Actinopolymorpha singaporensis: one gene and its partner. Each later gene encodes a partner of the first gene's protein in a complex. Links are inferred from orthologs where the notes say so. Each region holds a gene or a part of one and is shown in the gene's direction. Other genes may lie near its edges.

Region 1 (4,961 bases):
CTGGTCGAGGACGCCGGCGATGTCGTCGTCGCGGTGCGGACGGAGGACGACCGGGCCGGCGGGGAGACGCACGGGATCCATGGCTGACGATCCTGGTGTAAGAAGGCCTGGGCGGGCAAAGTGGGGTAAGTCGGGGAAATGCCGTGTGGCGCGATCGCGGGCGGGTGCGGCGCGGCGGTGGCCGTCGCCTACCGTGGCCGTGAGCGTCGCCTACGATGGCCGAAGGCGCGTCGCGGGTGTTGGATGCACACTTGTGACACAACCTCTGACGGAATGTAGTCGACACCGCAACGACGAGGAGTCAAGAGTCCGTGCCTGCCCTGCTCGACAAGATCCTGCGCGCCGGTGAGGGGAAGACCCTCCGGAAGCTGCAGTCGATCGCAAAACAGGTCAACTCCATCGAAGCGGACTTCCACTCGATGACGGACGCCGAGCTGCGCGGCATGACCGACGAGTTCCGCAGCCGGCTCGCGGACGGCGAAACGCTCGACGACATCCTGCCGGAGGCGTTCGCCGCCGTACGCGAGGCCGCGCAGCGCACCATCAAGCAACGTCACTTCGACGTGCAGATCATGGGTGGCGCGGCGCTGCACCTGGGCAACATCGCCGAGATGAAGACCGGCGAGGGCAAGACGCTGGTCTCCACGCTGGCCGCCTACCTCAACGCGCTGCCCGGCAAGGGCGTGCACATCATCACCGTCAACGACTACCTCGCCCAGTACCAGGGCGAGATGATGGGCCGTATCCACCACTTCCTCGGACTGTCCGTGGGCGTGATCCTGACGCACATGACCCCGGCCGAGCGCCGCGAGGCCTACGCCTGCGACATCACCTACGGCACCAACAACGAGTTCGGGTTCGACTACCTGCGCGACAACATGGCCTGGAGCCTGGACGAGTGCGTCCAGCGCGGCCACCACTTCGCGATCGTGGACGAGGTCGACTCCATCCTCATCGACGAGGCTCGCACGCCGCTGATCATCTCCGGCCCGGCCGAGCAGAGCTCGAAGTGGTACGAGGAGTTCGCCCGGCTGGTCAACCGGATGCGGGTCGACGTCGACTACGAGGTCGACATCAAGAAGCGCACGGTCGGCGTGCTGGAGCCCGGCATCGACAAGGTCGAGGACTACCTCGGCATCGACAACCTCTACGAGGCGGCCAACACCCCGCTGGTGCAGTTCCTCAACAACGCGATCCGTGCGAAGGAACTCTTCACCCGGGACAAGGACTACGTCGTCGTCGACGGCGAGGTGCTGATCGTCGACGAGCACACCGGCCGTATGCTGCACGGCCGCCGATACAACGAGGGCCTGCACCAGGCGATCGAGGCCAAGGAGGGCGCGCCGATCAAGGATGAGAACCAAACTCTCGCCACGATCACGCTGCAGAACTTCTTCCGCCTCTACGACAAGCTCTCCGGCATGACGGGTACCGCCATGACGGAGGCGTCGGAGTTCAACAAGATCTACAACCTGGGCGTCGTGCCCATCCCGACCAACAAGCCGATGATCCGGGCCGACCAGGGCGACCTCGTCTACCGCACACAGGAGGCGAAGTTCACCGCGGTCGTGGACGACATCACCGAACGCCACGCCAAGGGGCAGCCGGTCCTCGTCGGCACCACCAGCGTCGAGCAGTCGGAGCTGTTGTCGTCGCTGCTGAAGCGGCGGGGCGTCCCGCACGAGGTGCTGAACGCGAAGCACCACGCCCGGGAGGCGGCGATCGTGGCCCAGGCGGGGCGCAAGGGCGCGGTCACCGTCGCCACCAACATGGCCGGCCGCGGCACCGACATCATGCTCGGCGGCAACGCGGAGTTCCTGGCCGACGCCGAGTTGCGCGACCTCGACATCGACCCGGTGGAGCACGCCGAGCAGTACGAGAAGGCGTGGGGCCCGACCCTGGAGCGGCACCGCAAGCTGGTGCAGGCCGAGCACGACGAGGTGACCAAGGTCGGCGGACTGTACGTCCTCGGCACCGAGCGGCACGAGTCCCGCCGTATCGACAACCAGCTGCGCGGCCGGTCCGGCCGTCAGGGCGACCCGGGGGAGAGCCGCTTCTACCTCTCGCTCGAGGACGAGCTGATGCGGCGGTTCAAGTCGGACTGGGTCGACTGGGTTCTCACCAGCCTGAAGATCCCCGACGACATGCCGATCGAGAACAAGCGGGTCACCGGCGCGATCGCCTCCGCCCAGGCGCAGGTCGAGTCGATGAACTTCGAGATCCGCAAGGACGTCCTGAAGTACGACGACGTGCTCAACCGCCAGCGGCACGTGATCTATGACGAGCGCCGGCGGGTGCTCGAGGGCGAGGACGTCCACGACCAGGTGGGCCCGATGCTCGACGACACGGTCGAGTCCTACGTCACCGGCGCCACCGAGGGGTACGCCGAGGACTGGGACCTCGACCAGCTGTGGACCGACCTGAAGCAGATCTACCCGGTCGGGGTCAGCGTGGCCGACATCGAGGAGGACTGCGGCGGTCGCGGTGGAGTCACCCGCGAGTTCCTGATCGAGCGGCTGCGCGAGGACATCCACGAGGCCTACGCCCGCCGGGAGAGCGAGCTCGGCGCCGAGGTGCTGCGCGAGCTCGAACGCCGGGTCATCCTCTCGGTCCTGGACCGCAAGTGGCGTGAGCACCTCTACGAGATGGACTACCTCCGCGAGGGCATCGGGCTGCGGGCGATGGCCCAGCGCGACCCGCTGGTGGAGTACCAACGCGAGGGCTACGACCTTTTCATGGCCATGATGGACGCCATCAAGGAGGAGTCCGTCGGCTACCTGTTCAACCTCGAGGTGCAGGTCGCCGAGCCCACCGCCCCCACTGCCGAGGAAGCCGCCACGGAGGAGGCGGCGGCCGCGGAGGTCGAGGAGCACCCGCACGTGGTGGCCCGCGGCCTGTCCGCACCGCAGCGGCCGACCCGGCTCAACTACACCGCACCGACGGTGGACGGCGAGGGCGGCGTGGAGTTGCGCAGCGAGTCGGGCGGGAAGGTTGCCGGCAACGGCGCGGCCGGCAACGGCTCCGGCGCCGACCTCAACTACGCGGGTACGCCGCGCAACGCGATGTGCCCCTGCGGGTCCGGCCGAAAGTACAAGCGCTGCCACGGCGACCCGAAGGCCCGCGCCCGGATGAACGGCTGAGCTGAACGGCTGAGCTGAACGGCTGAGCTGATCTGCTGAGCTGACCCTGACCCGCAGGTCCGCGCGCTGACCGACGCCGCGTACCCACGCACTCCCGTCCGGAGTGCGGGTACGCGGCGTTTGGCGGTCGAGTGGCTGAGACGACCCGGTGCGCGGACCCGGCCCTGTGCGGACGTGGAACCGCCGGCCCCGATGCCTTTGGTTGGTTCCCCCGCGCATCGGAGCCGGCGGGCTCATGGGGTGGTGCTCCGGTGGGTCAGCCCAGCTGGAGTGCGGTGCACCGCCAGCGCCCGTCGAGCCCCTCCAGCCGAACGGCCACCGCACGCGACCGTCCGCCGTGGTTGACGTGCACCGCCACCTCGGCGACTCCGTCCCGGGGTTCGCAGACGTGCACCGAACGGACCATCGCCCGGCCGCGGTCGCCGCGTTGGGCCGAACCGGACGGCCCCAGCGCCCGCACGCGGTTGAGGACGTCGTTGTAGACCCGGTGGTCGGTCCACCGCAGCAGCTGGGCGGCCGGCCGGTCACCGGCCAGAACCTCCACCAGCGCCTGGACGAACCGTCCCGACCACGATCGGGGATCGGGCAGCGCCACCCGCGGGGTCTGCTGGGGAGCGAAGAACGGGTCGTCGCGGTCGCGGAGGGCGTTGCGGCCTCCGACGACACTGAGGTGACGCGTCGCGGCAGCCGCCCGGTCGGCGACGGCCAGGTCCAGCGCGAGGGCCCCACGGGTCAGCGTCCGGCCGCCCCGGTCGGCTGGGCGCTCGTCGTCGTAGGCGGGCTCGGTGGAGGGAGTCGGTATCCGGCGGGGCAACGGCCGGATGGTCTCCCTCGCGACCGGCAGCGGCTGCTGGGTTGCGATCATCGTGGGTCCCCCGATCGATGTGAGCGGTGTGGTGGTCGTCGGCCGCGGTCAGGACTGAGGTGGGGTGAGGATCTGACCGGGCTGGATCAGGTCGGGGTTGTCCCCGATGACCTGCCGGTTGGCGTCGTACCACCGGTGCCACTCGCGGTTGATCTCTGCGTTGCTGGCGTTTTCGGGCAGGTGCTGCTTGGCGATGTTCCAGAGGTTGTCCCCGCGCTTGACGACGATCTGCTGCTGGGAGTCGGCGCCGCGCACCGGTGCCCGGGTGATCGGGTCGGCGCTCGCCGGCCGGTCCGGATTGGGCAGGCCGGCCCGGTCGAAACCGATCCGGCCGGAGGTGGGCCGGTCGGGCATGGGGAGCTGGGAGTCGCGGATGTCCGTGCCGCCGGGGCGGTCGAGGTCGGGCAACTGGATGCCGCCGGGAAGCTGGCTGTCGATGGTGCCGGGGCGGTCGAGACCGGGCAGCATCTGCGCGGCCGCGGCGGCCTGGGTGGGCTGGTCGACCGTGGCGGCGTTGGCGGGCAGCGACCCGAGCACGGGCCCGGCGGCCACGGACAGGCCGAGCGCGACCCGGGCCGCCCGCCGGTAGAAGGCCGGAGTGACGCGTTCGGCCAGTGAGCCGCAGGCGGCGCCGATGGCTCCGGGCAGTGCGGACAGCGCCATCAGCACGGTGCCGAGTGCCAGCCAGGCGAAGCAGGCCCAGGCGAGCACCGCCACGACGAAGACCAGGAGCGCGTCGAAGGTCAGGGCACCGTCTCGCACCGCCGTCAGACTGCCGGCGGTGAGCCAGCGAAGGGCCCAGGCGCCGGCGAGGAAGGCGAGCAGCACGCCGATGGGCGAGACGACCCGGCGGACGATCCGCATGACTTGGCCTCCGAAGCATTCGTTTGCTTGCGTTTGCCTTCATACTCTGCCGTTCGCTGAGCTGTCAACACACTTGCCGGCGACGGAGTGGC
Region 2 (4,616 bases), 240 kb from region 1 along the record:
AAGAAGATCTTCGGCACGCCCGAGCGCCCCCGCCTGGTGGTCACCCGGTCCGCTCGCCACATGGTGGCGCAGGTCGTGGACGACACCGCGGGCCACACGCTGGCGTCCGCCTCCACGCTGGAGGCCGACCTGCGTGCCTCGGACGGCGACAAGACCGCGCGGGCCCGTCAGGTCGGTGCTCTGGTCGCCGACCGGGCGAAGTCCGCCGGTGTGACCGCCGTGGTGTTCGACCGCGCCGGCAACCGGTACCAGGGGCGCGTCGCCGCGCTCGCGGACGGGGCCCGCGAAGCCGGGCTCGAGTTCTGACGTTCGACCAGGAGAAGAGAGGTAACCATGGCTGGACCCCAGCAGCGCCGCGGTAGCGGCACTGGTGACCGCCGGGACCGCCGGGACGAACGTCGGGGCGGTTCGGCGGCGGAGAAGACCGCCTACATCGAGCGCGTCGTCTCGATCAACCGCGTCGCCAAGGTCGTGAAGGGTGGCCGGCGCTTCAGCTTCACCGCGCTGGTCGTCGTCGGCGACGGTGACGGCACGGTGGGCGTTGGCTACGGCAAGGCGAAGGAAGTGCCCTCCGCGATCGCCAAGGGCGTAGAGGAGGCCAAGAAGCACTTCTTCAAGGTCCCCCGTATCCAGGGCACCATCCCGCACCCCGTGCAGGGCGAGAAGGCGGCCGGTGTCGTCCTCCTCCGCCCGGCTTCGCCCGGTACCGGTGTGATCGCCGGTGGACCGGTGCGTGCCGTGCTGGAGTGCGCGGGCATCCACGACATCCTGTCCAAGTCCCTCGGCTCCTCCAACGCGATCAACATCGTCCACGCGACGGTGGAGGCGCTGCGGCTGCTCGAGGCGCCGGAGAAGGTCGCGGCGCGCCGCGGCCTGCCGGTCGAGGACGTCGCTCCGGCCGCGTTGCTGCGGGCCCGGGCGGAGGTGAGCGCGTGATGGCGCAGCTCAAGGTCCGCCAGGTCCGATCGACGATCGGCCGCAAGCAGAATCAGCGGGACACCCTCCGGTCGCTCGGGCTCAAGCGCCTGAACGACGTGGTGGTCAAGGAGGACCGTCCCGAGATCCGGGGCATGATCGCGACGGTTTCCCACCTCGTCGCGGTCGAGGAGGTCGACTGACGATGGCTAGCCAGGCCAGGAACAACACCGCGGAGCGGGAGGGCGCGGGCGGCACTCCGCTGCGCGTCCACCACCTGCGGCCGGCGCCGGGCGCCAAGACCGCCCGCACCCGCGTGGGTCGCGGTGAGGGAAGCAAGGGCAAGACGGCCGGGCGCGGCACCAAGGGCAGCAAGGCCCGCGGCAGCGTCCCCGCGATGTTCGAGGGCGGTCAGATGCCCCTGCACATGCGGATGCCGAAGCTGAAGGGCTTCAAGAACCCCTTCCGCACCGAGTACCAAGTGGTCAACCTGGACAAGATCAGCGCGCTCTACCCCGACGGCGGCAACGTCACCGTCGAGGCGCTGATCGCCCACGGAGCGGTCCGGCCGGACCGCCCGGTCAAGGTCCTCGGTGACGGCGAGGCGTCGGCGGCGTTCGAGGTGACCGCGCACAAGTTCTCCCAGAGTGCGCGGGACAAGATCACCGCGGCGGGTGGAACGGTCACCGAGCTGTAGAAGTCGTCGCACGCGCGACAAAGTGGGGCGCCGCCGGCGGTAAGGTTCCATGGGACCCCGCCGGGGCGCCCCGCGCGGCGTCGTCGGCCCCAGCGGGCTGTATTGTCCGAGGGAACGTCAGGGCTCCGGGGCGGCGTCGCGTCGGTTCCCAGTGGTGTCCACCGATCACGAGGATCCGCCGCCAGGCGGTACGCAGGAGGACTGGGTGCTCACCGCGTTCGTCAACGCGTTCAAGACGCCGGACCTGCGCAAGAAGCTGCTTTTCACGCTCTTCATCATCGCGTTGTTCCGGGTCGGTTCGGTGCTACCCACGCCAGGGGTGGACGCCGCGGCCGTACGCCGTTGCCTGAATCCCGCACTTTCGGGTGGCGGCAACAACATCTACGGGATGCTCAACCTCTTCTCCGGCGGCGCGCTGCTGCAGCTGTCGGTCTTCGCGCTCACGATCATGCCGTACATCACGGCGAGCATCATCATCCAGCTGCTCACGGTCGTGATCCCGCGCCTGGAGACCCTCAAGAAGGAGGGGCACTCCGGCACACAGAAGATCACGCAGTACACCCGGTATCTCACCATCGGCCTGGCCATCCTGCAGTCGACCACCATCGTGGCGCTGGCGCGGTCGGGCCGGATGTTCCAGGGCTGCAACGAGACGATCATCCCGAACGACAGCATCCTCACCCTGGTGACGATGGTGCTGACGATGACCGCCGGCACCGGCGTGATCATGTGGTTCGGCGAGCTGATCACCGACCGCGGCGTCGGTAACGGGATGTCGGTGCTGATCTTCGTGTCGATCGCCGCGGGCTTCCCGACCGCGCTGTGGGGCATCCGCCAGCAGAAGGGCTGGGTCACCTTCCTCGCGGTGATCGCGATCGGCCTCGTCATCATGGGGGCGGTCATCTACGTCGAGCAGGCCCAGCGCCGGATTCCGGTGCAGTACGCCAAGCGGATGCTCGGCCGGCGTGCCTACGGCGGCAGTTCGACGTACATCCCGCTCAAGGTCAACCAGGCCGGCGTGATCCCGGTGATCTTCGCCTCCAGCCTGCTCTACGTGCCGGTGCTCGCCGCACAGTTCAATCCGAACGCCCCGTGGGCGCAGTGGATCACCACCAACATCTCCCGGGGCGACCATCCGGTCTACATGCTCGGCTTCTTCTTGTTGATCGTCGCGTTCACGTACTTCTACGTGGGCATCACGTTCAACCCGACGGAAGTCGCCGACAACATGAAGAAGCACGGTGGCTTCATCCCGGGCATCCGCGCCGGCAAGCCCACCGAGGACTACCTGCAGTACGTGCTCTCGCGCATCACCGCACCGGGCTCCCTCTACCTGGGCGTGCTCGCACTGATCCCGCTGATCGCGTTCGCGCTCATCGGGGCCAACCAGAACTTCCCGTTCGGCGGCACGTCCATCCTGATCGTGGTCGGGGTGGGTCTCGACACGGTGAAGCAGATCGAGAGCCAGCTCCAGCAGCGGCACTACGAAGGGTTCCTGCGTTGACGCGCCTGCTCATCATGGGTCCACCCGGAGCGGGCAAGGGCACCCAGGCCAAGAAGATCGCCGAACGACTGAGCATCCCGGCCATCTCGACCGGCGACATCCTCCGGCAGAACGTCGAGGACCGCACGCTCCTCGGCCGGGAGGCGGCTCGCTACCTCGACGCCGGTGAGCTCGTCCCCGACGAGATCATCAACGGCATGGTGCGGGCCCGGCTGGACGAACCGGACACCGACCACGGCTTCCTGCTCGACGGCTACCCGCGCACCCTCGCCCAGGTGGGGACGCTGGACGACATCCTCGCCGACGAGGGCGTGTCCCTGGAGCGCGTGCTGGTGCTCACCGTCGACCCCGACGAGCTGGTCAAGCGGGTGCTCAACCGCGCCCAGGAGAGCGGCCGCAGCGACGACACCGAGGACGTCATCCGGCGCCGGCTGGAGGTCTACTCCGAGCAGACCGAGCCGCTGCTCGACGTGTACGACGGCCGCGGGCTCCTGGTGCCGGTGAACGGCATGGGCGAGGTCAACGAGGTGACCGAACGGGTGCTGTCCGCGCTCGCGAAGTAGGCGGGGCGACAGGAGGCACCGTGTTCTCAGACCGCAGACTGCACCTGAAGAAGCCGGCCGAGATCTCGCTCATGCGGGCCGCCGGGCTGGTGGTCGGGCAGACCCTGGAGGCGTTGCGCGCGGCGGTGGCGCCGGGTGTCACCACCGCCGACCTGGACGCACTGGCCGAGGAGCGGATCCGGGCCAGCGGGGCGGTCCCGTCGTTCCTCGGCTACCACGGCTACCCGGCCTCGATCTGCACCTCGGTCAACGACGAGGTGGTGCACGGGATCCCGGGCGGCCGGACCCTGCGTGAGGGTGACCTCATCTCCATCGACTGCGGCGCGATCGTGGACGGCTGGCACGGCGACGCGGCGATCACCGTCCCCGTGGGAGAGGTCGAGCCGCGGCTGCTCGAACTCGCCCGGGTCTGCGAGGAGGCGCTGTGGCGGGGGCTGGCCGCGGTGCGCACCGGTGGCCGGCTCAGCGACGTCTCCGCCGCGGTGGAGGCTCACGTACGCGGCCAGGGCGACTACGGCATCGTCGAGGACTACGTGGGCCACGGGATCGGCACCCAGATGCACATGCCGCCCAACGTCCCCAACCTCGGCAAGCCCGGCAAGGGCCCGCGGCTGCAGCCGGGGTTGACGATCGCGGTGGAGCCGATGATCACCCTGGGCTCCCAGGACACCGACGTCCTCGAGGACGACTGGACGGTGGTCACCCGCGACGGCGGCACGGCGGCGCACGTGGAGCACACGGTGGCGCTGACCGAGTCCGGGCCGTGGGTGCTCACCGCGCTGGACGGGGGAGCGGCGAAGTTCGCCGAACTCGGCATCTCCGTCGGCGGGCAGGGCCACCAGCCCGTCGGGTAGGGCGCACAGACAGGACGCGGGGACGTACCTGCTCCCTGGGTACGCGACACCACCCCGTTTGGGTACTACCGCCGACCCCGGGT

What was found.
Region 2: the proteins of secA (region 1) and secY are in contact, whole or in part, in a crystal structure (PDB 3DIN), measured with the Thermotoga maritima proteins. The link is inferred for Actinopolymorpha singaporensis from one-to-one orthologs. Residues at the interface, in WP_004082002.1 of Thermotoga maritima: Glu261, Ala262, Arg263, Lys300, Ala301, Arg302, Thr303, Ile304, Ile305, Leu323, Tyr324, Asp325, Pro326, Val329, Ser330, Tyr333, Ile336, Lys340, Phe345, Val349, Glu363, Phe364, Tyr374, Ser375, Gly376, Gly377, Glu393, Ile395, Thr482, Ser483; in WP_004081795.1 of Thermotoga maritima: Glu108, Gly109, Glu110, Glu111, Ala236, Glu237, Arg238, Arg239, Ile240, Thr241, Ile242, Gln243, Tyr244, Ala245, Arg246, Arg247, Val248, Thr249, Gly250, Arg251, Arg252, Val253, Tyr254, Gly256, Ala257, Ser258, Thr259, Tyr260, Leu261, Pro262.

What each region holds. Positions count from the first base shown.
Region 1 is NZ_LT629732.1:3,213,704-3,218,664, forward strand. The notes cover bases 1-3,340. They hold secA (preprotein translocase subunit SecA), read left to right. Parts: upstream 1-311; coding sequence 312-3,140; downstream 3,141-3,340. Other genes in these bases: BLU27_RS14615 (GNAT family N-acetyltransferase), read right to left, coding at 1-81. Also shown: BLU27_RS14625 (Rv3235 family protein), read right to left, coding at 3,397-4,005; BLU27_RS14630 (LysM peptidoglycan-binding domain-containing protein), read right to left, coding at 4,054-4,869. UniProt on the Escherichia coli protein: Required for protein export, interacts with the SecYEG preprotein conducting channel.
Region 2 is NZ_LT629732.1:2,972,840-2,977,455, forward strand. Bases 972-3,966 are described here. They hold secY (preprotein translocase subunit SecY), read left to right. Parts: upstream 972-1,817; coding sequence 1,818-3,116; downstream 3,117-3,966. Other genes in these bases: rpmD (50S ribosomal protein L30), read left to right, coding at 972-1,118; rplO (50S ribosomal protein L15), read left to right, coding at 1,121-1,612; BLU27_RS13575 (adenylate kinase), read left to right, coding at 3,113-3,679; map (type I methionyl aminopeptidase), read left to right, coding at 3,700-3,966. Also shown: rplR (50S ribosomal protein L18), read left to right, coding at 1-306; rpsE (30S ribosomal protein S5), read left to right, coding at 334-936; more of rpmD, read left to right, coding at 936-971; more of map, read left to right, coding at 3,967-4,533. UniProt on the Escherichia coli protein: The central subunit of the protein translocation channel SecYEG. Consists of two halves formed by TMs 1-5 and 6-10.